One region of the Kitasatospora viridis genome, then DNA from elsewhere that is predicted to be linked to it. Evidence: riboswitches for the same ligand, from Rfam matches in the RefSeq annotation. Region 1 holds a riboswitch; each other region holds the start of a gene.
What was found. A riboswitch is a leader RNA that binds a small molecule or an ion and turns the genes downstream of it on or off. The one in region 1 is predicted to bind magnesium.

Region 1 (9,275 bases):
GAACCGCTACCTCGGCGACACGGACGTGGACGTCGCCGAGCCGCTGGGCGTCGAGGGTGGCCCGCTGGAGGTGGTGGCCTCCCGCCCGCTCGGTGCGGTCTGGCTGCTGGACGGCCTGTGGAAGCTGCTGGGCATCGACCAGGCCCTGGCCAAGGTGCTGGACGCGCGCCGGTTTCGCACGGACGTGGAGCGGGCGCTGTTCGCGCTGGTCGCCAACCGGGCGGTGGCACCGGACTCCAAGCGGGCCGCGAGTGAGTGGGCGAGTCGGGACGTGGTGATCCCCGGCGCGGGTGAGATCGCCGAACAGCACGCCTACCGGGCCATGGATCTGCTCGTCGGCGAAGACACCCAATCCGCCGTGCAGGAAGCGGTGTTCTTCGCCGCGGCGAACCTCCTCGACCTAGAGGTCGACCTGATCTTCTTCGACACCACCAGCACCTACTTCGAACGCGACGACGCCGACACCGCGGACGGGGCCCTTCGCCGCTACGGGCACTCCAAGGACCACCGCAAGGACCTCCCGCAGGTCGTGATCGGCCTGGCCGTCACTCGCGAGGGCATCCCGGTCCGCTGCTGGACCTGGGCCGGGAACACGAGCGACCAGAGCGTGATCGAGCAGGTCAAAGCCGATCTGCGGGCCTGGCGCCTGGGCCGGGTGGTCACCGTCACCGACTCCGGCTTCTCCGGCGAGGCCAACCTCGCCTGCCTCGCCCGCGCCGGCGGGCACTACATCACCGGCGTCAAGATGCGCGAAGGCTCCGCAAAAGCTGCCGAGGCCCTCGCCAGGCAGGGCCGCTACCAGCACGTCCGGGACAACCTGCGGGTCAAGGAGGTCCGCCTGGACTCCGATCCCGGCAGACGCTGGATCATCTGCCACAACCCCGCCGAAGCCGAACGGGACAAGCTTCGGCGCGAGCAGCAACTCCAGGCGATCACCGAAGAACTCGACCGGATCGCCGCCGCCCGCGCGGCGGACGCCAAGAAGGCCAGGGAGCGCGCCGCCAAGGCCGGCCTCAAGCGAGCCGTCATGCCGTCCGACGCGCCCCACCGCAAGGCCGAGTGCGCACTGCGGGACCACCCCTCCCTCGGCCGCTGGCTCAAGCAGTCCACGACCGGCCGACTGTCCATCGACCGCGCCAAGGCCAAGACCGAGGCCAACCTCGACGGGAAGTACCTGCTGGCCACGTCCGACCCGGACCTGACGGCCGAGGATGTCGCACTCGGCTACAAGAACCTCCTGGAAGCCGAACGAGCCTTCCGCACCATGAAGTCGACCTTGTATCTGCGGCCGGTCTACCACCGCCTCGACGACCGCATCCGCGCTCACGTCCTGCTCTGCTGGCTCGCGCTGCTACTGATCCGCGTCGCCGAACGCCGCACCGACCTCACCTGGCGGACCATCAGAACCGAACTGCAGCGCATCCATCAGGTCACCCTCGCCGGGCCCGCCGGACGGCTCGAACAGACCACCCAGACCACCGACACCCACGAGCGGATCTTCAAGAGCTGCGGCATCCCGATGCCGGCAAAGTTGAGCGGCCTCACCACCGCCGAATAGGCCCTGACCAGGACAAAGACCTGTCGGAGGCGTGGACACACGCCCCCGACGGCACCTCACGCCTATTCCCGCAGGTCACACCCGAAATCCGACATGATCGTGTGCCCGCCAACTGTCGAACTCGGGCTTACCAGGGCCGTCACGCCGCGATGAAACTCGGCTGCCTTGACTGCGGGGCGAATGCCTCAACTCCGACCACCGCCGCAGGATGAGCAGCGAGGAACTCGCCTGCCGCGGAGCGGAACATAGTCCAGCGAGGTGCCTCAGCGTCCACGTCATGAACACAGGGTCCGGACTGGCGGGTTGTACTGCTACCGGCTTTTCGGCAAAACCCGGCGAACCCCTGCGGTCACAGCGCTAGGCTTGCCGGTCGTGGACGACTCGGGGGTACCACCGGCGCTGGCGAGGGCGAAGGCCCGCAGGCGGGGAATGCTCTACTTCGGCGTGGTTTGTGGCGCTGACGCTCGGGCCGGCGCTCTGGGTGCGGCCTGGCTCCGGATCCGCCGTTCGTGCCTCTTCGTGGCCTTCGTGGGCGGGCTGCTGCGATGCTGGCTGCCACGACCTGTTCGGCCCGGGGGCCGCTGCGCGTGCACGAGGCCGCCCGAACCTGCTGACCGCCCGGACCGGGACCGGCGAGCGGACCGTCGACCTCGGGCAGATCGCGCGGATCAGCAGCTTCGAGTTCCTCTCCCGCGGCACGTACGATTCGCCCGCGCTCATCGTGAAGGACCGCCGAGGAGTGCGGCTCGGCGTGTGACCACCCTGGAGGGCTACCGGCTGGTCCGCGACGCCGTGGAGCGCCAGGCGGCCATGCCGGTAGTCCCGGCGCCGCGGATCTCCCGCACTGCCCGCCGCATCCTCGACCGAGGCCCTGCCCGCTTGGTGGGAGTTCCTCCGGGGCTGGGCGTACTCCTGTACGGGACGGCCGTCGGCGTGGCCTGCCTGATCGTCGCGCTGGAGGTCGCCCGGACCTGACCGTGGCACGGGAGGCGGCGGCCGACGCGGGCGCCTCCGCGAACGGGTCGCGCCGCGGAGGCGGTCCGATGGGCCGTCAGCTTCGTTCGCCTCGGCCCGGGTCCGGCTAGTTCACGTAGAGGTCGGCCTCGCCGAGGATGCCGGAGCCGGTGAAGCCGGGTTGACGGGGTCCAGGTGCAGTAGAAGGCGGTCCACTGGTGGTTGGTGACGCCGAGGCTGCCCATGCTCTGGCACTGGTCCTGGTAGTAGTACTCGGCGTGCCAGGTGTAACCGGGCGCGGGGGCCGGGGCGGCCTCGGCGGTGCCGGCGGCCACCAGGCCGGCGCCGAGCGCGAGGGCGAGCGCTGCTGCGGTACGGAGACGTCGCGTCATGGTGCGGGGCCTTTCGGTTGTGGGGGAGGGGAGTTGGGGTGCGGACTCCGCCGTGGCGGGGTCGGAAGAAGGCTAGTGAACTGGTCTGGACCAGTCAATGGGTTCCATTCATCTCAGCTCACCGGGCGGCGATCTCTCAAGATTCCGGGAGGGCAGCTCTCAGACCCGTCAAAGACTGGTCTGGCCGACTGTCGGTATGACGTCGCTCCTCCATGTGCCAAGGTCAGGCCGAGTCGCCCGGTTCGTCCCGGCGAACGCGCGGGTCGGGACGGGCGGGCCCAGACGCGAGCGGGTCGTCACCCTCGACCTGATGCGCGGCTACTACGTGGCGATCCTCGCGGCGGTGCACCTCGACTACCTGCCCTCGCTGCTCGGGGACGTGGACGGACGGGGTTCGCTGCTGGTCTCCGAGGCGGAGAACTTCTTCCTGATCGCCGGACTGCTGGTCGGCATGCTGCGCCGGCGCGACCTGGAGCGGCACGGGGCGGCGCGGATGGCGCGCAACTCCTGGCAGCGGGCCGGCCGGCTGTACCTGGTCGCCGTGACGCTGACCCTGCTGTTCACCTGCATCGGACGGCTGGCCGCGGCACGCGGCGTCACCGCGGTCAAGGTCGGCCTGGACACCGGCTCCTCCCCGGCGGCCCTGCTCTGGCGGGCCGCGATGCTGCGCTACACCTACGGCTGGGCCGACTTCCTCACCTTCTACGTGCCGATGTTCCTGCTGGTGCCGCTGGCCGTCTGGCTGCTCTCCCGCCGGCTCGCCGCGCTGGTGGTGCTGCTCGCGTACGCCGGCTACGTGCTGCCCTCGCAGTTCGCCACCGGCGCCGCCAGCCCGTTCCTGCAGTGGGGCGTCTACTTCTTCCTGGGCACCGTGGCCGGCTACCACTGGGACGACCTGCGCGGCTGGGTCGGACGCCTGGCACCGCGCCGGCGGCTGACGCTGCGCTGGGCCCTGGTGCTGGCCGCCGTGCTGATCTACGCCGCCGGCACCGTGCTGCTCTACCACCCGGAGTGGACCAGCTCGCCGCTGTACAACGAGCTGTTCCAGAACAACCGGCTGGGCCTGCTGCGCCCGGTGATCGCACCGGTCAGCGCGGCCGGGACCTACGTGCTCATCCGCCGTTTCGAGGCCCCGATCGCGCGCACGGTCGGCAAGGTGCTGCTGCCCTTCGGCCGCAACTCGCTCTACGTCTACGTGGCGCAGAGCTTCTTCATCTTCCTGGTGCCCTTCGTCTTCGGGCCGCGCGGCTTCTGGTTCAACACCAGCGTCGACCTGACGATCATCGCTGTCGTCTTCTGCGCCGTGCGCACCCGCTTCCTGGCCTTCCTGCTACCGGGAGCCTGACCGGTCCTAAGACTGCGGCGCGCTCTCGACGAACTCCAGGAGGTTGCCGACCGGGTCCTGGGTGTAGAACCGGCGGCTGGGCGGCAGGGTCTCGTCCCACACCACCAGGGCGCCGAGCTCGCCGAGGCGGGTGGCGAACTCGTCGATCTCGCTGACGGCGAGTCCGGGGTGGGCCTTGTGGGTGGGGCGGAACCCCTCCTCGATGCCGAGGTAGATGCGCACCCGTCCGCCGTCGGCGGCGAACCAGCAGCCGCCGGTGTCGGCGAGCGGGGCGGGCTTGGCGATCTCGGCCATCTGCAGCACGTCGCCGTAGAACGCCCGCAGCAGCGGCTCGGTGCCGGGCGGCGCGGCGAGTTGGACGTGGTCGAGCGCGGTGATCATGGATGTCTCTTTCCGGGGTAGGGATTTCGGGGGTCGGAGCGCGCCCGGTCAGGCGAGCGCCTCCTGCTCGGTGCGGTCGGGCTCCTCCTCCAGGTGCCAGTGCAGGTCCTGGATGCCCGGTTCGAGCGAGAGCCGGGAGACCACCTGCTCCAGCGCCGCGGCGACGTCGCCGGTGATGGCGACCGTGGCCCGCAGGCTGGCGGTGTCCTCGCGCTCCCGGCGGGCCCGCAGGCCGGTCGGGGCCAGGCCGGAGCCGGCGAGCGCCTGCAGCAGCAGGGCGCGGACGTGGCTCTCGGAGCGGCGGTCGCACCGCAGGTGGACGGTGGCGCGGACGGTGGCGTCCGGGTCGGTCCCGCTCGCGGGCGCCCGGTCGAGCAGCCGGCCGGCCGGGCGCAGCACGAGGTGCACGGCGAGCACGGTGAGCGTGCCGAGCAGGGCCAGGTCGAGGTGCCCGGAGGCGGCCAGCACGCCGACGGCGGCGGAGCACCACAGGGTGGCCGCGGTGTTGAGGCCGCGCACCCCGGCTCCGTCGCGCAGGATGACGCCGCCGCCGAGGAAGCCGATGCCGGAGACCACGTAGGAGGCGACCCGGGTGGGGCTGGTGGCGTCGCCGACGGCCTCGCTGTAGAGCACGAACAGGGTGGCGCCGGCGGCGACGAGGGCGTTGGTGCGCAGGCCGGCCATCCGGGCGCGCCACTGGCGCTCGACGCCGATCAGGGCGCCGCAGCCGACGCCGGTGGCGAGGCGGGTGAGGAAGTCGAGGGTGGTCAGGGTGTGCACGGGGGCACCTCCTTGTCGGGAGGGCGGCCGCCGGGCGCGCACCACCGGGACCCGCGGCGGCGGCACCGCGCGGGTCTGACGCTCCGTCAGAAGAGCGTGCAGGGAGGGTGGTTATCGCATGCCGACGGAGAACGAGGACAGGCGGGGGCAGGGGCTACTGTGGCCCGGACTACTGCAATCCATGTCTCTCGCCTCCTCCCGGTCGCACGCGCCCCGTGGCGCGCGTCATCGACTCGGCAAGGAGTTCACCGGCGCAGCCGCGATGCGCGGCCGCAGTGGTGCCGGTTCACCCCAACTCGTCAGAGCTTTGGCACTCCACGGCGTGATCCCTGCCCCGACCGCCGGCCGGGGGCCCATAGCGGGGCGCGGGAAGCCACTTGGGGTCAACCCTTAAGTCGGGAAGACCTGTCCTGAACCTGGGCGTCTCTCGACGTCGTCGGGTCAGTGGCCTGTGTCCGTGAAGACGCCTCACCGAACGAGGTGCCTTTCAAACCTCGCCAAGCCTAGACCCGATCCGGCGGGTCACTAAACACCTTTACGAAGTCTTGACCTTTTCCCCGGTGTTCGAGCACCCGGGTCGGTGGTCGGGTCAGGCTCGGCCGGGGGCGCGCCGGGCGCCGAACCACCTGCCCAGCCGGGACAGCTGACGGGTGCCCAGGAGGCCGAGCAGTGTCACCCCGACGCCGGCCACGCAGTCCAGCAGGTAGTGGTTGGCCGTGCCCATCACCACGACGGCGATGGTCGCGGGGTAGAGCAGCCCGAGCACGCGGAGCACGCGGTTGCGGCTGTGCCGGAAGACCAGCAGCCCGCACCACAGGGCCCAGCCGACGTGCAGGCTCGGCATCGCCGCGTAGTCGTTGGTCATCGCGGCGAGCCCCTTCGGCACGCCGCCCCCGCCGCTCCACCAGCCGAGCGAGGAGTGCAGGGCCAGCACGTCGACGAACCCTGACGAGTTGTCGAGCAGTCGTGGCGGCGCGGTCGGGAACGCGATGAACCCGACCAGCCCGAGGGTCGTCGTCAGCACCAGCCAGGTGCGGGCGCGCACGTAGTGCTCGCGGCGGTAGCGCCACAGCCAGAACAGCACGCCCGCCGTGACCGCGTAGTGCAGCGTGGCGTAGGCGAAGTCGGCGGGCACGCCCAGGCAGGGGTGCTGCGCGAAGAGGCGGTTGAGCCAGTGCTCGGGGCTCAGGCCCAGGGCCCGCTCGCCGGCGAGCAGGTCACGGCCGTGCTGCTGGGCCTGCGGCAGGCTGCTGCTGGCGAGCAGGCGGCTGCCGTCGTAGGCCGCGTACACCAGCAGCAGCAGTTCCCACCGGGCGCGGCGCCACCACGGCCGCCGCGCCGCGGCGGCCGGCAGTGCTTCGAGTGACGGCGCTTCGAGAGGTGGTGCGGCGGGTCCGTCGAGCCCGCCGGGTGCCGTGTCGATCGTGGCACCGGGCTGGGCGTAGTCGTTCTTCAGCGTGATCCCCTCCTTGAGCGCGTGAGCTCCGGGGCGGCTGGTTTCACGTGCTGACGACCCGGCAGGGTTGTGGACACGCCGAACCGGACCTCCATGCTTCCCCCGCTTCCGCCGACCGCCGCGGCACTCGTTCGTGTGCTTCACGCGCGACTGGATCTTAACTCTTGGCAGGACTGCCACGTGTGCGGCCACCCGGTGCGAACGCCGCCCCCCATATCCCCCATGACCTGCGGCCCGGCCGACGCGCCAGTCTGACATGTGCCCGGCGAGCCGGAGGCCGTGACACGCCAGGGCCGGCCGCCGGTCAGTTCCCCGGCCGTGCGCGGTACTTGACGGCCGCGCGGCGCAGCCCGCACGCTCGGCGGTCTTGGCGGTCTTGGCGCACGAGTCCGGAGGGGTGCGATGGCACGGGGCGAAGGTGGCCGGCGGGTCCGGCGGGTGCTGTTCGTCGCGCTGGGCGTGTCGGTGGGGCTCTGCGCGGCCCTGGCGGTGGCGGTCGCGGCGCTCGCGGTGCGGGTCGACGGGCACAGCATGCAGCCGACGCTGGCCAACGGGCAGCGCCTGCTGACCGTCCCGGGCACGGGCGGCACGGCGCGCCGGTTCGACGTGGTGCTGCTGCGCGCCCCCGGGCGGGACACCACCATCGTGAAGCGGGTGATCGGCCTGCCCGGCGACCGGGTGGAGATCGACTCGACCCCGCAGGACCCGTTCACCGTGCTGGTCCAGCCCGGCGGCAGCGGCCAGTGGTACCGGGTGGACCAGTCGACCTGGCCGGGGCAGGCGCACCGGAGCAGCAACTGCTGCCAGCCGGACGGCCGCCGGGACGCGACCGCGCACGCGCAGGCGGTGCCGCCGGGCAAGCTGTTCTTCCTGGGCGACAACCCCGACGGCTCCGACGACGCGCGCAGCTACGGCTGGGGCGACCTGGCCACCGTCAGCGGCCGGATCGGCCTGCGGGTCTGGCCGCTGGGCGCGTTCGGCCCCCTGCCGACCGGCCCGACGCTGTCCCCGGTGCCGGCGCCCTCCGCCTGAAGCGGGAATTCGCCGAGCGGAAAAGCGATACGGGGCGTAGCGGAAATGGCAGCCGGAAAGGGATCAGCGGAACCGGATAAACGAAACGGCGGGTAGCGGAATTCGGTGCCGTCAGATTCCGGCCGGGGCAGGCGGTTCCGGCCCGGTCGGTTCCGCATCGGTCGGTTCCGGCTCGGGGTCGACCACCCCCGAGACCCGCATGACGATCTCCGCGATCCGCCGCACCGCCTCGGCGCGCCCGGACTGCTCGGGGTCCGCCGAGGACTGGAGCAGGTGGCTCGCGGTGAGGCGCACCACGGCCTCCACGGCGAGCGAGCGGGAGAGCGGGTCGACGTCCGGCCAGACCTCCTCGGTGTAGCCGGTGAGCAGCTCGGAGACGGTGTCGAAGGCGGCGCCGGAGCGGGTGGTCAGGTAGGCGAGCAGCCCGTTCTCCTCGTCCCGATCGGCCGTCAGCACCGCTCTGAGCAGCGGGTTCACGTCCGCCTCGCGCAGGATGAAGCCGACGCCCGCCTCGGTGGCGGCGCGCAGCCGGCCGCGGTTGGCGTCGAGCTGCGCCAGGATGCCGAGCGCGATCCGGTCGAGCTCGCGGGTGAAGAGCTGCTGGCCCAGGCCCTCCTTGGAGCCGAACTCGTTGTAGACCGTCTGCCTGCTGACTCCGGCCACGGTCGCGATCTCGGTCATGTGCAGCCGGCGGAATCCGCGGTCGGCGATCAGTTCGGCGGCCGAGTCCAGCAGCCGATCGCGCACCGGGGACCTTTCGGGATCGCGGTACCAGGCCATTCGCGGAGTCTAGTCAGCGAATCCTGCTCGGCTTATTGACGGACCGTCTGATAGTGCCTACGTTCTGGACACACTGCCAGAACCTGTAAACCGACTCGGGTGGATTCCTCACGGTTCCTCCCGTCATCGGCTCATCGGCAGTGCCCTCACCCACCCCCCCGCCGTAGGCGGGAAGAGCGTCGGAGTGACCCATGCAGGAGAGATCCGAGGAAGGCACCCCACAACACACCGAACCGTCGAGCGGGGCGGCGGTCGCGCCACCGCGCGGCGTCACCCGCTGGCGGCGCAGCGCCCTGGTGGCCGTGCCGGCCGCCGTCGCGATCACCGCCATGGCGATGGCGATGACCGAGGGCGCGCTGGCGGCGAACCTGTCGCTGACCGCCGTCCCGTTCACCCTCAGCTCCACCACCGTCGCGGCCCCGAAGGGCCTCGGCACCGTCATGACCACGGTGAACGCCGGCAGCAACCCGGCCGCCGTCTCCGAGGTGGGCCTGCCGAAGGCCGGCCTGGACGGGGTCTGCATCCACGCCACCCAGTCGGTGAACCTGCCGCTGGTCGGCACGGTCGGCACCTGGTCGCTCAACATCACCTCACCGG
Region 2 (9,275 bases), on a different contig from region 1:
CACGACCTGTTCGGCCCGGGGGCCGCTGCGCGTGCACGAGGCCGACCCGAACCTGCTGACCGCCCGGACCGGGACCGGCGAGCGGACCGTCGACCTCGGGCAGATCGCGCGGATCAGCAGCTTCGAGTTCCTCTCCCGCGGCACGTACGATTCGCCCGCGCTCATCGTGAAGGACCGCCGAGGAGTGCGGCTCGGCGTGACCACCCTGGAGGGCTACCGGCTGGTCCGCGACGCCGTGGAGCGCCAGGCGGCCATGCCGGTAGTCCCGGCGCCGCGGATCTCCCGCACTGCCCGCCGCATCCTCGACGAGGCCCTGCCCGCTTGGTGGGAGTTCCTCCGGGGCTGGGCGTACTCCCTGTACGGGACGGCCGTCGGCGTGGCCTGCCTGATCGTCGCGCTGGAGGTCGCCCGGACCTGACCGTGGCACGGGAGGCGGCGGCCGACGCGGGCGCCTCCGCGAACGGGTCGCGCCGCGGAGGCGGTCCGATGGGCCGTCAGCTTCGTTCGCCTCGGCCCGGTCCGGCTAGTTCACGTAGAGGTCGGCCTCGCCGAGGATGCCGGAGCCGGTGAAGCCGGGGTTGAACGGGGTCCAGGTGCAGTAGAAGGCGGTCCACTGGTGGTTGGTGACGCCGAGGCTGCCCATGCTCTGGCACTGGTCCTGGTAGTAGTACTCGGCGTGCCAGGTGTAACCGGGCGCGGGGGCCGGGGCGGCCTCGGCGGTGCCGGCGGCCACCAGGCCGGCGCCGAGCGCGAGGGCGAGCGCTGCTGCGGTACGGAGACGTCGCGTCATGGTGCGGGGCCTTTCGGTTGTGGGGGAGGGGAGTTGGGGTGCGGACTCCGCCGTGGCGGGGTCGGAAGAAGGCTAGTGAACTGGTCTGGACCAGTCAATGGGTTCCATTCATCTCAGCTCACCGGGCGGCGATCTCTCAAGATTCCGGGAGGGCAGCTCTCAGACCCGTCAAAGACTGGTCTGGCCGACTGTCGGTATGACGTCGCTCCTCCATGTGCCAAGGTCAGGCCGAGTCGCCCGGTTCGTCCCGGCGAACGCGCGGGTCGGGACGGGCGGGCCCAGACGCGAGCGGGTCGTCACCCTCGACCTGATGCGCGGCTACTACGTGGCGATCCTCGCGGCGGTGCACCTCGACTACCTGCCCTCGCTGCTCGGGGACGTGGACGGACGGGGTTCGCTGCTGGTCTCCGAGGCGGAGAACTTCTTCCTGATCGCCGGACTGCTGGTCGGCATGCTGCGCCGGCGCGACCTGGAGCGGCACGGGGCGGCGCGGATGGCGCGCAACTCCTGGCAGCGGGCCGGCCGGCTGTACCTGGTCGCCGTGACGCTGACCCTGCTGTTCACCTGCATCGGACGGCTGGCCGCGGCACGCGGCGTCACCGCGGTCAAGGTCGGCCTGGACACCGGCTCCTCCCCGGCGGCCCTGCTCTGGCGGGCCGCGATGCTGCGCTACACCTACGGCTGGGCCGACTTCCTCACCTTCTACGTGCCGATGTTCCTGCTGGTGCCGCTGGCCGTCTGGCTGCTCTCCCGCCGGCTCGCCGCGCTGGTGGTGCTGCTCGCGTACGCCGGCTACGTGCTGCCCTCGCAGTTCGCCACCGGCGCCGCCAGCCCGTTCCTGCAGTGGGGCGTCTACTTCTTCCTGGGCACCGTGGCCGGCTACCACTGGGACGACCTGCGCGGCTGGGTCGGACGCCTGGCACCGCGCCGGCGGCTGACGCTGCGCTGGGCCCTGGTGCTGGCCGCCGTGCTGATCTACGCCGCCGGCACCGTGCTGCTCTACCACCCGGAGTGGACCAGCTCGCCGCTGTACAACGAGCTGTTCCAGAACAACCGGCTGGGCCTGCTGCGCCCGGTGATCGCACCGGTCAGCGCGGCCGGGACCTACGTGCTCATCCGCCGTTTCGAGGCCCCGATCGCGCGCACGGTCGGCAAGGTGCTGCTGCCCTTCGGCCGCAACTCGCTCTACGTCTACGTGGCGCAGAGCTTCTTCATCTTCCTGGTGCCCTTCGTCTTCGGGCCGCGCGGCTTCTGGTTCAACACCAGCGTCGACCTGACGATCATCGCTGTCGTCTTCTGCGCCGTGCGCACCCGCTTCCTGGCCTTCCTGCTACCGGGAGCCTGACCGGTCCTAAGACTGCGGCGCGCTCTCGACGAACTCCAGGAGGTTGCCGACCGGGTCCTGGGTGTAGAACCGGCGGCTGGGCGGCAGGGTCTCGTCCCACACCACCAGGGCGCCGAGCTCGCCGAGGCGGGTGGCGAACTCGTCGATCTCGCTGACGGCGAGTCCGGGGTGGGCCTTGTGGGTGGGGCGGAACCCCTCCTCGATGCCGAGGTAGATGCGCACCCGTCCGCCGTCGGCGGCGAACCAGCAGCCGCCGGTGTCGGCGAGCGGGGCGGGCTTGGCGATCTCGGCCATCTGCAGCACGTCGCCGTAGAACGCCCGCAGCAGCGGCTCGGTGCCGGGCGGCGCGGCGAGTTGGACGTGGTCGAGCGCGGTGATCATGGATGTCTCTTTCCGGGGTAGGGATTTCGGGGGTCGGAGCGCGCCCGGTCAGGCGAGCGCCTCCTGCTCGGTGCGGTCGGGCTCCTCCTCCAGGTGCCAGTGCAGGTCCTGGATGCCCGGTTCGAGCGAGAGCCGGGAGACCACCTGCTCCAGCGCCGCGGCGACGTCGCCGGTGATGGCGACCGTGGCCCGCAGGCTGGCGGTGTCCTCGCGCTCCCGGCGGGCCCGCAGGCCGGTCGGGGCCAGGCCGGAGCCGGCGAGCGCCTGCAGCAGCAGGGCGCGGACGTGGCTCTCGGAGCGGCGGTCGCACCGCAGGTGGACGGTGGCGCGGACGGTGGCGTCCGGGTCGGTCCCGCTCGCGGGCGCCCGGTCGAGCAGCCGGCCGGCCGGGCGCAGCACGAGGTGCACGGCGAGCACGGTGAGCGTGCCGAGCAGGGCCAGGTCGAGGTGCCCGGAGGCGGCCAGCACGCCGACGGCGGCGGAGCACCACAGGGTGGCCGCGGTGTTGAGGCCGCGCACCCCGGCTCCGTCGCGCAGGATGACGCCGCCGCCGAGGAAGCCGATGCCGGAGACCACGTAGGAGGCGACCCGGGTGGGGCTGGTGGCGTCGCCGACGGCCTCGCTGTAGAGCACGAACAGGGTGGCGCCGGCGGCGACGAGGGCGTTGGTGCGCAGGCCGGCCATCCGGGCGCGCCACTGGCGCTCGACGCCGATCAGGGCGCCGCAGCCGACGCCGGTGGCGAGGCGGGTGAGGAAGTCGAGGGTGGTCAGGGTGTGCACGGGGGCACCTCCTTGTCGGGAGGGCGGCCGCCGGGCGCGCACCACCGGGACCCGCGGCGGCGGCACCGCGCGGGTCTGACGCTCCGTCAGAAGAGCGTGCAGGGAGGGTGGTTATCGCATGCCGACGGAGAACGAGGACAGGCGGGGGCAGGGGCTACTGTGGCCCGGACTACTGCAATCCATGTCTCTCGCCTCCTCCCGGTCGCACGCGCCCCGTGGCGCGCGTCATCGACTCGGCAAGGAGTTCACCGGCGCAGCCGCGATGCGCGGCCGCAGTGGTGCCGGTTCACCCCAACTCGTCAGAGCTTTGGCACTCCACGGCGTGATCCCTGCCCCGACCGCCGGCCGGGGGCCCATAGCGGGGCGCGGGAAGCCACTTGGGGTCAACCCTTAAGTCGGGAAGACCTGTCCTGAACCTGGGCGTCTCTCGACGTCGTCGGGTCAGTGGCCTGTGTCCGTGAAGACGCCTCACCGAACGAGGTGCCTTTCAAACCTCGCCAAGCCTAGACCCGATCCGGCGGGTCACTAAACACCTTTACGAAGTCTTGACCTTTTCCCCGGTGTTCGAGCACCCGGGTCGGTGGTCGGGTCAGGCTCGGCCGGGGGCGCGCCGGGCGCCGAACCACCTGCCCAGCCGGGACAGCTGACGGGTGCCCAGGAGGCCGAGCAGTGTCACCCCGACGCCGGCCACGCAGTCCAGCAGGTAGTGGTTGGCCGTGCCCATCACCACGACGGCGATGGTCGCGGGGTAGAGCAGCCCGAGCACGCGGAGCACGCGGTTGCGGCTGTGCCGGAAGACCAGCAGCCCGCACCACAGGGCCCAGCCGACGTGCAGGCTCGGCATCGCCGCGTAGTCGTTGGTCATCGCGGCGAGCCCCTTCGGCACGCCGCCCCCGCCGCTCCACCAGCCGAGCGAGGAGTGCAGGGCCAGCACGTCGACGAACCCTGACGAGTTGTCGAGCAGTCGTGGCGGCGCGGTCGGGAACGCGATGAACCCGACCAGCCCGAGGGTCGTCGTCAGCACCAGCCAGGTGCGGGCGCGCACGTAGTGCTCGCGGCGGTAGCGCCACAGCCAGAACAGCACGCCCGCCGTGACCGCGTAGTGCAGCGTGGCGTAGGCGAAGTCGGCGGGCACGCCCAGGCAGGGGTGCTGCGCGAAGAGGCGGTTGAGCCAGTGCTCGGGGCTCAGGCCCAGGGCCCGCTCGCCGGCGAGCAGGTCACGGCCGTGCTGCTGGGCCTGCGGCAGGCTGCTGCTGGCGAGCAGGCGGCTGCCGTCGTAGGCCGCGTACACCAGCAGCAGCAGTTCCCACCGGGCGCGGCGCCACCACGGCCGCCGCGCCGCGGCGGCCGGCAGTGCTTCGAGTGACGGCGCTTCGAGAGGTGGTGCGGCGGGTCCGTCGAGCCCGCCGGGTGCCGTGTCGATCGTGGCACCGGGCTGGGCGTAGTCGTTCTTCAGCGTGATCCCCTCCTTGAGCGCGTGAGCTCCGGGGCGGCTGGTTTCACGTGCTGACGACCCGGCAGGGTTGTGGACACGCCGAACCGGACCTCCATGCTTCCCCCGCTTCCGCCGACCGCCGCGGCACTCGTTCGTGTGCTTCACGCGCGACTGGATCTTAACTCTTGGCAGGACTGCCACGTGTGCGGCCACCCGGTGCGAACGCCGCCCCCCATATCCCCCATGACCTGCGGCCCGGCCGACGCGCCAGTCTGACATGTGCCCGGCGAGCCGGAGGCCGTGACACGCCAGGGCCGGCCGCCGGTCAGTTCCCCGGCCGTGCGCGGTACTTGACGGCCGCGCGGCGCAGCCCGCACGCTCGGCGGTCTTGGCGGTCTTGGCGCACGAGTCCGGAGGGGTGCGATGGCACGGGGCGAAGGTGGCCGGCGGGTCCGGCGGGTGCTGTTCGTCGCGCTGGGCGTGTCGGTGGGGCTCTGCGCGGCCCTGGCGGTGGCGGTCGCGGCGCTCGCGGTGCGGGTCGACGGGCACAGCATGCAGCCGACGCTGGCCAACGGGCAGCGCCTGCTGACCGTCCCGGGCACGGGCGGCACGGCGCGCCGGTTCGACGTGGTGCTGCTGCGCGCCCCCGGGCGGGACACCACCATCGTGAAGCGGGTGATCGGCCTGCCCGGCGACCGGGTGGAGATCGACTCGACCCCGCAGGACCCGTTCACCGTGCTGGTCCAGCCCGGCGGCAGCGGCCAGTGGTACCGGGTGGACCAGTCGACCTGGCCGGGGCAGGCGCACCGGAGCAGCAACTGCTGCCAGCCGGACGGCCGCCGGGACGCGACCCGCGCACGCGCAGGCGGTGCCGCCGGGCAAGCTGTTCTTCCTGGGCGACAACCCCGACGGCTCCGACGACGCGCGCAGCTACGGCTGGGGCGACCTGGCCACCGTCAGCGGCCGGATCGGCCTGCGGGTCTGGCCGCTGGGCGCGTTCGGCCCCCTGCCGACCGGCCCGACGCTGTCCCCGGTGCCGGCGCCCTCCGCCTGAAGCGGAATTCGCCGAGCGGAAAAGCGATACGGGGCGTAGCGGAAATGGCAGCCGGAAAGGGATCAGCGGAACCGGATAAACGAAACGGGCGGGTAGCGGGAATTCGGTGCCGTCAGATTCCGGCCGGGGCAGGCGGTTCCGGCCCGGTCGGTTCCGCATCGGTCGGTTCCGGCTCGGGGGTCGACCACCCCCGAGACCCGCATGACGATCTCCGCGATCCGCCGCACCGCCTCGGCGCGCCCGGACTGCTCGGGGTCCGCCGAGGACTGGAGCAGGTGGCTCGCGGTGAGGCGCACCACGGCCTCCACGGCGAGCGAGCGGGAGAGCGGGTCGACGTCCGGCCAGACCTCCTCGGTGTAGCCGGTGAGCAGCTCGGAGACGGTGTCGAAGGCGGCGCCGGAGCGGTGGTCAGGTAGGCGAGCAGCCCGTTCTCCTCGTCCCGATCGGCCGTCAGCACCGCTCTGAGCAGCGGGTTCACGTCCGCCTCGCGCAGGATGAAGCCGACGCCCGCCTCGGTGGCGGCGCGCAGCCGGCCGCGGTTGGCGTCGAGCTGCGCCAGGATGCCGAGCGCGATCCGGTCGAGCTCGCGGGTGAAGAGCTGATGGCCCAGGCCCTCCTTGGAGCCGAACTCGTTGTAGACCGTCTGCCTGCTGACTCCGGCCACGGTCGCGATCTCGGTCATGTGCAGCCGGCGGAATCCGCGGTCGGCGATCAGTTCGGCGGCCGAGTCCAGCAGCCGATCGCGCACCGGGGACCTTTCGGGATCGCGGTACCAGGCCATTCGCGGAGTCTAGTCAGCGAATCCTGCTCGGCTTATTGACGGACCGTCTGATAGTGCCTACGTTCTGGACACACTGCCAGAACCTTGTAAACCGACTCGGGTGGATTCCTCACGGTTCCTCCCGTCATCGGCTCATCGGCAGTGCCCTCACCCACCCCCCCGCCGTAGGCGGGAAGAGCGTCGGAGTGACCCATGCAGGAGAGATCCGAGGAAGGCACCCCACAACACACCGAACCGTCGAGCGGGGCGGGCGGTCGCGCCACCGCGCGGCGTCACCCGCTGGCGGCGCAGCGCCCTGGTGGCCGTGCCGGCCGCCGTCGCGATCACCGCCATGGCGATGGCGATGACCGAGGGCGCGCTGGCGGCGAACCTGTCGCTGACCGCCGTCCCGTTCACCCTCAGCTCCACCACCGTCGCGGCCCCGAAGGGCCTCGGCACCGTCATGACCACGGTGAACGCCGGCAGCAACCCGGCCGCCGTCTCCGAGGTGGGCCTGCCGAAGGCCGGCCTGGACGGGGTCTGCATCCACGCCACCCAGTCGGTGAACCTGCCGCTGGTCGGCACGGTCGGCACCTGGTCGCTCAACATCACCTCACCGGCGGCCGCCACCCCGCTGACCAACCGCTCAGCTCGACGCCGGCCAGGGCCTGCAGGCCAGCAACCTGATCCTGGACGGCAACGCGATCACGGGCGCCAGCGCGACCCTGAACGCCAGCGGCACCACGCCCAACACATCGCGCGGCGGCCGACAGCGCCAACATCAAGAACAGCGGCATCACCGACGGTTCGGCCGGCCAGTTCGGCTTGGACGCGACCGGCGGCGAGACCGACATCAGCGGCCTGAAGGCCAACGCCAACGGCGCCACCCTCGGCGGCGCGATCACCCTGCCCAACCTCAGCATCTCGCTGGTCAACGGCGACACCGCGGGCAAGGGCACCGGCGGCAGCGACTGCTGACCCGCCCACCGCACACCCGGGTGGAGTCCGACCCACCAGGACTCCACCCGCACCGCGGCCCCACCGGCCGGGAACCGCACCACCCGCCCCGACTCCCCACGCCCCGCGAGGTCCACGATGGCCGAGAACCACCCAGGCCCGCTCCGGGATCTGGCTCGCCCACCGCCGCTGGCGCCGCACCCGGCCTTCTGGGCCGCGGTCTGGACCGCCCTCGGCGGTTTCATCATCTTCTACCTGCCGCTCGCCCCGATCAGCGCCATGCTGCACGTCGGCCTCGGCGGCATCACCGGCATGGCCGGCGGCGCGATCCTGATGGCGCTGGCCCTGCTGATGCTGCTGATCCCCAGTCAGCGCTACACCGCCGGGGTGATCGCGGTGCTGGTCGGCGTCGCCTCCTTCCCGCTGACCAACCTCGGCGGGTTCTTCGTCGGGATGTTCCTCGCCGTCCTCGGCGGCGCGATGGCCGTCGGCTGGATGCCGGCCAAGCCGGCCCGCAGGTGGCGGCGGTTCCGGCGGATCCGGACCGAGGAGAAGGAGGCCTGATGTCCAGTCAGTTCCCGAACGATCCGGCGAATCCATCACAGAGTAGGCAGTCATGACGATCCGTCAGTCGTCCGCCCGATCGCACGGCACCCCACCCCTGCGCCGCCGGATCCGCCGCTGCCGGGCGACCGTGCGGTTCTGGCGCCACCGCGGCCGCGCGGCCGCCACCGAGTGGAACCGGCGGATGCTGGCCGAGGCCGCCGACGACACCCGGCGCGGCACCCGCTGGGGCCGCTCGGCCGCCGTGCTGCTGCCCGCTGCGCTCGGGGTCGGGGCGCTCGGGGCGAGCATCGCCACGGGTGCGCTCGCGGCGAGCTTCAACGGACCGACACCCCGTTCACCCTGATGTCCAACGGCGTCTCCGGCACCGGCTTCGGGGCCGTCCTGAACACGCCCACAGTCGAGTCGAGCACCGGCAGCACCTCGAACACCACCGCGATGGCCCGGGTCGCTTCGCCAGCGCCAACCTGGCCGGGCTGTGCGGGATCGTCCACCAGTCCTTCGCCGGGGTGGGGGTACTCGCTGCTGCTGACGGCCGGTCAGCAGGTCACCGTCACCCCGCCGACCACCTTCACCACCGACCTGAACGCCTCCAACCTCTACATCGAGGCGCCCTCGCTGAGCGCCAGCGGCAGCACCACGCTGCAGAACGCGGTGCTCGGGATGGCCGCCGACCAGGTGATGGTGGCGGGCTCGCCGCTCACCGGCGCCCAGGCGGGCGGCTTCGGCCTCGGCTCGGCGGGCTCCGGCCCGGGCGGCAGCACCGTCAACCTGGCCGGGCTGAACGCCACCGCGAACACCGCCGAGATCGCCGGCTCGCTGACCCTGCAGTCCCTCTCGATCAGGGTGGTGCCCGGATCGGCGACCTCGTGCTGACCGCCACCGCCCGGGGCGTCCGCGCGGGCCGGCGCTGGTTCCGGGCCTTCCGCCGCACCCGCCCGTTCTGGGGCTCGCTCTGGCTGGTGCTGGGCGGCTGGACGGTGCTGAAGTTCTCGCTCGGCGCGATCCGGCTGGTCACGGTCACCGGGTTCGACGCGCTGGCGGGCTACCTGGTCGGCGGCGGGATGATGCTGTGCGGGCTGATCCCGCTGGCGCTGCCCCGGCAGCGCTACAACACCTTCGGCCTGCTCGGCACGGTGCTGGCCGTGGTCTCGCTGGTGGTCTCCAACCTGGGCGGCTTCCTGCTCGGCATGCTGCTCGTGGTGCTGG
Region 3 (9,275 bases), on a different contig from region 1:
TGGTCGGCCTGCTGCGCAGCCACCCGCTGACCGCGCCGACCCGGCCGGGCCCGGCCACCGAGGCCGTCGGCCTGCTCCTGCTGCTCAAGGCCTTCGCCTCCGGCTGCGCCGCGCTGACCGGCGTGGAGGCGATCGCCAACGCCGTGCCGACCTTCCGCACGCCCCGGGTGCTGCGGGCCCAGCGCACCGAGATCGCGCTCGGCGCACTGCTCGGCGCGATGCTGATCGGCCTCTCGCTGCTGATCCGCAGGTTCCACGTCGCGCCGGACCCCACCAAGACCGTGCTGGCCCAGCTCACCGACGCCTCGCTCGGCCACAACCTGGCCTTCTACGTGGTGCAGTTCGCCACCGTGGCGCTGCTCGCGCTGGCCGCCAACACCTCCTTCGGCGGCATGCCGGTGCTCACCTCGCTGCTGGCCCGCGACCACCACCTGCCGCACGTCTTCGCGCTGCGCGCCGACCGGCAGGTCTACCGGCACGGGGTGGCGGTGCTGGCGGTGGCCGCGCTGGTGCTGCTGGTCGGCGCGCAGGGCAACACCCAGGCGCTGGTGCCGGTCTTCGCGATCGGCGTCTTCATCGGGTTCACCATCTCCCAGGTCGGCATGGTCCGGCACTGGCGGATCGAGCGCGGCCCCGGCTGGCGGTGGCGGGCGCTGCTGAACGGCGTCGGCGCGGTGCTCACCGCCGCGGCCACCGTGATCGAGCTGATCGCCAAGTTCGGCGAGGGCGGCTGGCTGGTCTTCCTGGCGGTGGCCGTGCTGGTGCTGCTCTTCGAGTCGGTGCACCGCAGTTACCGGCGGATCGGGCTGGCGCTGCGGGTGGACGAGGTGCCCGGGCCGCCGCAGCCGCGCCGCTCGCTGGTGGTGGTGCCGGTCGGCGCGGTCAACCTGCTCACCCGGGAGGCGTTGAGCGCGGCGCTGTCGATGGGGGACGAGGTGCGGGCGGTCACCGTGGTCTACGCCGACGACGAGACGGCGGCGGAACGGATGCGGGCGCAGTGGGCGGCCTGGCACCCGCAGGTGCCGCTGGTCCCGCTGCCCAGCCGGACCCGTTCGCTGACCCGCCCGATCGTCGACTACCTGCGCCGGGTGGCGGCCGAGGAGAGTGACCACGAGCGGCTGGTGGTGCTGATCCCGGAGACCCACCTGCCGCACCCGTGGCAGCGGTTGCTGCAGAACCAGCGCGGGGCGGTGCTGGACCTGGCGGTGCGGCGGTACACCGACGCGGTGATCTGCCGGCTGCGGTTCCGGCTGGAGATCCCGGGCTGAGCCCGAGAGCCGGGACCGAAGGGCGCCAAGCAAGCGTCAAGATCCGCTCCGGGCGCGTGAAGAACGCGTCAGGGCGGCCGGCACGGCCCCGCGGCCCGGATAGCTTTCTGGTGCGACGGACCGGTCGGACCGATGGGGAGCGGTGGGCCGGTCGCAACACGCGGAGGGCGCGGGACCTGGCATGGCGGCCGGGCACCGCGCCCTCCGGCGCGTCCGGGGCCGCCTAGGATGGGCCTCATGAGCAAGGGCGGGCAGGTCTCAGGTGCGAACCATGTGCAGGAACCGGTGACGGAGGAGCGGCTCGACGTCGCCGCCGGCATCCTCGCCCTGCTCGCCGACCGCACCCGGCTCGCCCTGCTGCACCACCTCGGCGAGGGCGAGGCCGACGTCAGCACGCTCACCGAGGCCACCGGCGCCACCCGCACCTCGGTCAGCCAGCACCTCGGCAAGCTCCGCCTGTCCGGCCTGGTGACCACCCGCAAGGACGGCCGCCGGGTGGTCTACGCCCTGCGCCACGGCCACCTGCGCCGCCTGGTCGACGAGGCGCTCAGCGTGGCCGACCACGAGATCGGGCACCTGCCCTCGCACGACTGAGGCACCGACTGCCTTACGCCTCCAGGCTCTTGGCGGCGTCCCGGATGACGTCGAGGACGAAGTCGGGGTGCGACAGCATGGGCACGTGGCTGCTGTCGACGTCGTGGGTCTTGGCGCCCATGCGCTCGGCGGCGGCCCGCTCCAGGTCGGGGCTCACGGTGCGGTCGTGGTTCGCGACGATGTACCAACTCGGCTTCGTGCGCCAGGCGGTGCCGGGGACCTGCTGGGCGAACAGGTCGGGCACGGGCACGGCGCCGGTCGCGTGGACGAGCTTCTGCTCGGCGGCGGGCAGGTCGCGGCAGAAGTCGGCGAGGCCCGACTCGCGCAGCCAGATCCGGCCGTCGGAGACGTCGAGCTGCTCGAAGACGGGCATGGTGGGGTACTTGGCCTGCTGGTCCTGCGAGGTCTCGTCCTCGTCGGGGGCGAGCGCGGCGATGTAGACCAGGGCGCCGACGCGGTCGTGGACGCCGGCCTTGGTGATCAGGGTCCCGCCGTAGGAGTGGCCGACCAGCACGACCGGGCCGGGCACGTGCTCGATGGCGCGGGTGACGCAGGCGACGTCGCCCGCGAGCGAGTCGAGGCCGTGCTGCGAGCTGTAGACCTGGTGGCCCTCGGCCTGGAGCGCGGGGATGAGCTTGTTGAAGCACGACCCGTCGGCCCAGAGTCCGTGGGCGAAAACGATGCTGGCCCTGCTGGCCATGACGTCCTCCTTGGTAGGTGTCAGGCCACGACGGTATCCCACGTTAGGTGACTACCTGATTACCCTCGGTTGGCAAGTCTGCTCGTCTTCCGGTGCGAATATCCCGTCTATATGTGCGCAGGTGCGCACATGAGATATGCTCGGCGCACCGTGCTGGCGCCTACCCCTGCCGAGGTGTGCCGTGTTTGGGCTCTTCCGCCACCGTACGTACCGTCATCTCTTCGCCGCCCAGGTCATCGCGCTGACCGGGACCGGCCTGGCCACCGTCGCGCTGAGCCTGCTCGCCTACGGGCTGGCCGGGGCGCGGGCCGGGGAGGTGCTGGGGACGGCGCTGGCGATCAAGATGGTCGCGTTCGTCGGGTTCGCCCCGCTGGTCGGCGCGCACGCGCACCGGCTGCCGCGCCGGGTGCTGCTGGTCGGCGCCGACCTGATCCGGGCCGGGGTGGCGCTGGCGCTGCCGTTCGTCGACCGGGTCTGGCAGGTGTACCTGCTGATCTTCGTGCTGCAGGCGGCCTCGGCCGCGTTCACCCCCGCCTTCCAGTCGCTGGTGCCCGAAGTGCTCACCGAGGAGCGGGAGTACACCCGGGCGCTCTCGCTGGCCAGCCTCGCCTACGACCTGGAGAACCTGTGCAGCCCCGCGCTGGCCGCCGGGCTGCTCGCCGTGCTGACGTACCACCAGCTCTTCTTCGGCACCGTGGTCGGCTTCCTCGCCTCGGCCGCGCTGGTGGTCTCGGCCGTGCTGCCGAAGCCGGTGCGGCGGCCGGTCGAGGGCGGGGCGCTGGCCCGGTCCACCGCAGGGGTGCGGCTGCTCTGGCGCGAACCCCGGCTGCGGGCGCTGCTCGCGCTCAACCTCGCGGTGGCGGCCGGGGGAGCGGTGGTCTACGTGAACACCGTGGTGTACGTGCGGCACCAACTGCACCTGGGAGCGGGCGCGGTGGCGTTCGCGCTGGGCGCCTACGGGGCCGGGTCGATGACGGCCGCGCTGCTGCTGCCCCGGGTGCTGGAGCGGGTGTCGGACCGGGTCGTGCTGCTCGGCGGCGGCTTCGCGATCGCGGCGCTCTTCGTGCCGCTGACCGGCCTCACCATGGCCGGCGGGCGCGGGAGTTGGCAGTGGCCGACGCTGCTTGCAGTGTGGGCGGCGCTCGGCGCGGCCTGTGCCTCGGTCAACGCGCCGGCGGGCCGGCTGATCCGACGCTGCGTCAGCGCGGAGCGGCGGGCCGACGCGTTCGCCGCCCAGTTCTCGCTCTCGCACAGCTGCTGGCTGCTCACCTATCCGCTCGCGGGCTGGCTCGGCGCCACGGCGGGCCTGGCGGCGGCGGTGCTCGCCCAGGGGGCCCTCGCGGCGGTCGCGGCGGTCGCGGCGGCGCGGATCTGGCGCCCGGAGCGGAGCCCGGCCCGGCGGGTGCGCCCACTGGTGGCCGCCTGACGGAGCGGGCCCACCCTGCGGAGTCGACGCCCCGTCACAGCGGCGCCGGGATCGGAGACGGGCGCCGCGGCGAACAGTACGGCCCAGCTCTCGCGAACGCTGTCAAGGCGGCGGTGACGACACAAACGGTGGCTATAGTGGCGACCGCCTTCCGGCATCCCGTTCGATCAACGCTGGTCGACGGCGTCCTCGACGTACCGTCAACTCGCGTGCGCACACCGGAGGTTGGCCATGTCCATCCTGACCATCGCGCGACACGTCCGGCACCAGCCGGCCGCAGCGCAGCACCACCCGCAGCACCACCCGCAGGACCGGGGCCCGCAGCCGCGCGGCTGTCTGCGGCTCACCCTGCGCGACGGCGCGGCCCGGCTCTACCTGCTGGACGCCCGCGACTTCGCCGCCACCACCTCGCCCGAGGTGGCGTACGACGCCCGGATCCACACCGCCTACCTGCTCGCGGTGCAGGGCCACCGCCCCGAGTGGCTGGCCCAGCACCTCGACCTGCCGGTCGACGCGGTCCGCCGGATCGCCGAGCACGCCGCGCAGTTCGGCCCGGCCGGCCCGGGCACCCGACCGCCTGAGTAGCAATCAGGTCGTCAAAACTCCGTAAAGGGCTGAAGTGGTTGCCCGAACATGGAGTAACCTTGTTGTGGTTTTGCAGTGGATCCAAAAACAGGCACCTCGTTCGGTGAGGCGTCTTCGCGGACACAGGCCACTGACCCCACGACGTCGAGAGACGCCCAGGGTCAGGACAGATCTTCCCGACCTAAGGGTTGATCCCAAGTGGCTGCCCACTCCGGTGGGAGTACGCCGTGAAGTGCCAAAGCTCTGACGAGTTGGGGTGAGCCAGTAGGCCGTCGTGCGCACTGGCGAACTCCTTGCCGTGTCGATGACACACGCCACGGGGCGTGTGCGACCGGGAGGAGGCGAGAGACATGGACTGCAGTAGTCCGGGCCACAGTTGCCCCTACCCCCGCCTGTCCTCGTACTCCTACGGCACGCGGTAACCACCTTCTCTGCGCCTTCGTCCGACACGACGTCAGTTCGTGCTGCCCGGACGGCCCTCGCAGGGCGGATCGCTGCTGCCTGCCACCGACCTCCCCCGTCATCGGGGGGCCAGGGAGGCCTGCCATGACCGACATCACCACCAAGACCGACCTCACCGCCGGGGTTCCGGCACCCCGCGCCGCCGTTCTGGACGACGCGCACATCGGTGACATCAAGGGTGCTCTGGGCACCATTCGTTTGGACGACGACGCTCCGCGCAAGGGGTTGTCGGCGAAGTTGAAGACGTTGCTGGCCATTGTGGGGCCGGGCCTGATCGTGATGGTCGGGGACAACGACGCGGGTGCGTTCTCGACGTACGGTCAGGCGGGGCAGAACTACGGCACGAGCCTGCTGTGGACGCTGCTGCTGCTGGTTCCGGTGCTGTACGTGAACCAGGAGATGGTGCTGCGCCTGGGTGCGGTGACCGGGGTGGGGCACGCCCGGCTGATCCTGGAGCGGTTCGGGAGGTTCTGGGGCGCGTTCAGTGTGATCGACCTGTTCCTGTTGAACGCGTTGACGCTGGTGACGGAGTTCATCGGGGTGACGCTGGCGGCGGGGTACCTGGGGCTGCCGAAGGTGGCGTCGGTGGTGCTGGCGGCGGCGATCATCATCGCGTCGGCGTTCACGGGTTCGTTCCGGCGGTTCGAGCGGATCGCGGTGGCGCTGTGCGCGGGTTCGCTGCTGCTGGTCCCGATCTACTTCATGGTGCACCCGAAGAGCTCGCAGATGGGCCACGACTTCGTGGTGCCCAACATGCCGGGCGGTACGGGGCAGTTGGCGACGGTGATGCTGCTGATCATCTCGATCGTGGGTACGACGGTGGCGCCGTGGCAGCTGTTCTTCCAGCAGAGCTACGTGATCGACAAGCGGATCACGCCGCGGTTCATGAAGTACGAGAAGGTCGATCTGTGGATCGGCATCGTGATCGTGGTCGTGGGTGCGGCGGCGATGATGGGGTTCGCGGCGGCGGCGTTCGCGGGCACGGACGGGTTCGGGCAGTTCTCGGACGCGGCCGGGGTGGCCAGGGGGTTGGAGGCGCACGCGGGCAAGCTGGTGGGTGTGCTGTTCGCGATCGCGCTGCTGGACGCCTCGATCATCGGTGCGTTCGCGGTGTCGCTGTCGACGGCTTATGCGATCGGTGACGTGTTCGGGATCAAGCACTCGCTGCACCGGGGGATCGGTGGGGCGAAGGGGTTCTACGCGGTGTACGCGGGTCTGGTGTGTGCGGCGGCGGGGATCGTGCTGGTGGCCTCGGACCACACGCTGGGTCTGTTGACGCAGGGTGTGCAGGTGTTGGCGGGGGTGTTGCTGCCGTCGGCGTCGGTGTTCCTGCTGCTGCTGTGCAACGACCGTCAGGTGCTGGGGCCGTGGACGAACGGGCCGAAGACGAACGCGTTCACGTCCGCGGTGGTGGGTGTGCTGGTGACGCTGTCGATCATCTTGACCGCGTCGGTGCTGTTCCCGGACATCTCCTCGGGCGCGATCCTGGACATCATGGCCGGCTGCGGTGTGGTGGGTGTGCTGGCGGCGGGCTTCGCCTTCACCCGCAAGCGCACCGCGACCAAGGAGGACCCGATCGACCGTACCGGCCGGGACACTTGGCGGATGCCGCCGCTGGAGACGCTGACGATGCCGGTGATGTCGACGGGTCGCAAGATCGGCATGGGCGCCCTGCGCGGGTACCTGTTCATCGCGATGATCCTGGTCGTCATCAAGCTGGTGCAGTCCGCCCTCGCCCACTGACACCCACTCAACTCCCTTTTCCCCCATCAGTTCTGTCCATGGGCGTGTTCGGCATGCCCGCAGACCCGGTCACGGAGGTGACACCAGATGTCCGTCATTGCCTCGTTCCAGTCCGTCCAGCTGAGCCGCCCGCGCACCCGCTCGTTGCGCGCCGCGTTCGCCCAGGCCGTCCAGCGCCTCGCTGAGAGCCCGTTCGACAGTCCGGTGCTGCACGCCGTCACCCCCGACGGGCCGCAGGGCGGTTCGCGTCGGCTGCGGGCCCGTTGGGAGTCGGTCACCGCCGCCGACGGGGCCACCCGGTTGGCCTGCCGCTGGACCGCCGACCGCTGAACCCGCACCACCCAAGGAGCTTCGACATGGCCATCCGCTACCCCCGACTCGACGTCGTCTTCTCGGCGAACCACCCCGACGTTCCCCGGACCGAGCTGCCCGGCCTGGTGGTCGACGTCGACCAGCGCACCGTCCTGGTGGACGGGCGCCCGATAGAGCTGCCGTTCCTGGAGTTCGAACTGCTCGCCCACCTGGTGGCCAGCCCGCTGCGGGTGCACTCCCGCGGCCAGCTGATGGAGGCGATCTGGGGCCGCCCCGACAACGGCGACACCCGCACCATCGCCACCCACATCGCCCGGATCCGCCGCAAGCTCGGCCCGGGCCACCGGGACGCGATCGCGACGGTCCGTCAGGTCGGCTACAAGTACGACCCGCGCCTCGTGCAGGCGGCGGCCTAGGGCGCGCGCCCCGCCGATCCTGCGCCTATGGTGCGCCTATGTTGCGCCTGCGCAGGATCGGCGGGACCGGTCAGACCAGACCCTGGTTCGACTCGCGCGACATCGTGACCCGCCACAGCCGGCGCGGCAGGGCGCCCTCCTCGAACGGCTGGACCTCCCGCAGGTCCCAGCCCTCGGCCAGGGCGTCCACCAGTTCGCGCGGGAAGAAGTGCACGGCGAAGCCGCCGTGCTCCCAGATGTCGTCCCCGTGGCCGGTGCCCGCGCCGTAGTGGGCGTCGCCGGTGTGGCGCACGGTGTAGACGAAGCTGCCGCCCGGCCGCAGCACCCGGCGCACCTCGGCGGTCAGCGCGTGCAACTCCGCGGTGCGCAGCGCCATGCAGAGCAGCATGTGCGCGAAGACGGCGTCCACCGAGGAATCGGCCAGCGGAAGCGGCGTGCGCACATCGTGCGCCACGGTGCGCAGCCGACCCGACAACCCGTCATGCGCCGCGGCATCGGCGAGCTGGTTGAGCCCGACGGGACTGAAGTCGGCAGCGGTCACCGAGAACCCGGCCCGGGCCAGGTACAGCGCATCCCGCCCGTGCCCGGCCCCCAACTCCAACACCTCGCGGGCACCAGCCGCACGGAACGCCTCGGCCGCGTGCACCGCCGGCTCGGACGGCTCCGGCCCGTACATCTCCGGATGCTCGTCGTACGTCCGTTCCCAGTGCTCCCGCTGTCCCTCGACCATGCGGGGCAGCCTAACCGAGCCCGCTCGCCGACAACGTGAGCGCCGCGACCGCTCCTGACCAGGATCGACGTCCCAAGGGTGCCCTGTCAGGCTGCCCGGAATGGCGCTCTGGGGTCCTACGAACCACCGGCGTTCCCCCAGCGGGAGTGGGCGCGTTCGAGCTCGGTCAGGTAGTGGGCGAGCTCGAAGCGCACCTCCCAGATGGGCGCGCGGTCCGCGCCGGGGTACATCAGGTCGCTCCAGATGACGGTCCCGCCCCGCATCCGGATCCGGATCTCGACTCCGAAGGAGTTGCTGGAGCCCAGGGGCGGGTCGGCCACGGTCACCGTGCGGGCGCGGTCAGTCGGGTAGAGCGGCCCGCCGGGGCTGAGCAGCAGGTGCGGCGGAATGCCGACGGCGCCGCTGTGGCTGCGCTCGATCAGGTCCAGGCCGTCGACGAAGAGGTACGTGTGGACGGCAGCGCACGCCGGCGGTCCGGGGCAGGTGCCGATCAGCAGGTGGCTGACCGGGGCGGGCCCCGGGTGTTCGGGCGGGGTCGCGCGCACCACGCCCGGCGGCTTACGCGGCATCGGACCTCGGTGACCTCATGGAGCCGATCCTAGAGGCGCCCGGGGGTCATCACACCGTCCCCAGCGCCGCCTCCTCCAGGTCCAGGTCGCGCTGGAGTTGGCGGCGGGTGGTGTCGCTGATCCGGTGCGTGTCGTAGAGGCGGTGGAGTTCGGCGCTCTGCACCTCGATGACCTCGCGGCGCAGGTCGCGGTAGGCGAGGAGGGTGGGGGCGGAGGCGTCGGGTTCGGCGGTGTCCTCGGCGTGGTGCAGGCGGGCCTGGAGGCTGCGTCGCACGCGGTCCAGGAGGTGTTCCGGGGTGGATTCCAACTCGGCGAGGGCGTCGAGGTGTTCGAGGCCGGCGTGGGCCAGGCTGGCGCGGGCCTGCTGCTCCTCGCGCAGGGTGTGCTCGGGTTCGAGGGCGAGGCCGGAGCGGGTGACCAGTGGGGCCAGGCTCAGCCCCTGCACCACCAGGGTGAAGACGACGACGGCG

Region 2: it holds a riboswitch for magnesium, as region 1 does, so the genes downstream of both, FHX73_RS30680 (MgtC/SapB family protein) here and FHX73_RS44345 (MgtC/SapB family protein) in region 1, are expected to answer to the same signal.
Region 3: it holds a riboswitch for magnesium, as region 1 does, so the genes downstream of both, FHX73_RS25985 (NRAMP family divalent metal transporter) here and FHX73_RS44345 (MgtC/SapB family protein) in region 1, are expected to answer to the same signal.

Annotation. Positions count from the first base shown of each region.
Region 1 is NZ_VIWT01000009.1:297,525-306,799, forward strand. Features, by position in the region: gene FHX73_RS44320 (IS1634 family transposase) at 1-1,558, shown strand, start outside; gene FHX73_RS44325 (hypothetical protein) at 2,010-2,315, shown strand; gene FHX73_RS44330 (hypothetical protein) at 2,312-2,533, shown strand; gene opgC (OpgC domain-containing protein) at 3,101-4,249, shown strand; gene FHX73_RS44340 (VOC family protein) at 4,256-4,630, opposite strand; gene FHX73_RS44345 (MgtC/SapB family protein) at 4,679-5,410, opposite strand; M-box (ykoK) riboswitch at 5,694-5,897, opposite strand; gene FHX73_RS45455 (phosphatase PAP2 family protein) at 6,000-6,701, opposite strand; gene lepB (signal peptidase I) at 7,269-7,898, shown strand; gene FHX73_RS44360 (TetR/AcrR family transcriptional regulator) at 8,010-8,678, opposite strand; gene FHX73_RS44365 (cholesterol esterase) at 8,870-9,275, shown strand, end outside.
Region 2 is NZ_VIWT01000002.1:766,182-775,456, forward strand. Features, by position in the region: gene FHX73_RS30660 (hypothetical protein) at 1-418, shown strand, start outside; gene FHX73_RS30665 (hypothetical protein) at 524-790, opposite strand; gene opgC (OpgC domain-containing protein) at 987-2,135, shown strand; gene FHX73_RS30675 (VOC family protein) at 2,142-2,516, opposite strand; gene FHX73_RS30680 (MgtC/SapB family protein) at 2,565-3,296, opposite strand; M-box (ykoK) riboswitch at 3,580-3,783, opposite strand; gene FHX73_RS45060 (phosphatase PAP2 family protein) at 3,886-4,587, opposite strand; partial or broken gene FHX73_RS47350 (S26 family signal peptidase) at 5,155-5,382, shown strand; gene FHX73_RS47355 (S26 family signal peptidase) at 5,600-5,785, shown strand; gene FHX73_RS47705 (hypothetical protein) at 5,848-6,483, opposite strand; partial or broken gene FHX73_RS47710 (hypothetical protein) at 6,453-6,566, opposite strand; gene FHX73_RS30700 (hypothetical protein) at 6,871-7,410, shown strand; gene FHX73_RS46585 (hypothetical protein) at 7,371-7,523, shown strand; gene FHX73_RS30705 (DUF6114 domain-containing protein) at 7,641-8,066, shown strand; gene FHX73_RS30710 (hypothetical protein) at 8,119-8,412, shown strand; gene FHX73_RS30715 (DUF6230 family protein) at 8,412-8,942, shown strand; gene FHX73_RS30720 (DUF6114 domain-containing protein) at 8,936-9,275, shown strand, end outside.
Region 3 is NZ_VIWT01000001.1:5,781,821-5,791,095, forward strand. Features, by position in the region: gene FHX73_RS25960 (APC family permease) at 1-1,268, shown strand, start outside; gene FHX73_RS25965 (ArsR/SmtB family transcription factor) at 1,506-1,862, shown strand; gene FHX73_RS25970 (alpha/beta fold hydrolase) at 1,876-2,562, opposite strand; gene FHX73_RS25975 (MFS transporter) at 2,744-3,988, shown strand; gene FHX73_RS25980 (hypothetical protein) at 4,220-4,573, shown strand; M-box (ykoK) riboswitch at 4,662-4,836, shown strand; gene FHX73_RS25985 (NRAMP family divalent metal transporter) at 5,120-6,778, shown strand; gene FHX73_RS25990 (hypothetical protein) at 6,866-7,108, shown strand; gene FHX73_RS25995 (winged helix-turn-helix domain-containing protein) at 7,135-7,506, shown strand; gene FHX73_RS26000 (class I SAM-dependent methyltransferase) at 7,577-8,236, opposite strand; gene FHX73_RS26005 (hypothetical protein) at 8,353-8,805, opposite strand; gene FHX73_RS26010 (Na+/H+ antiporter) at 8,855-9,275, opposite strand, start outside.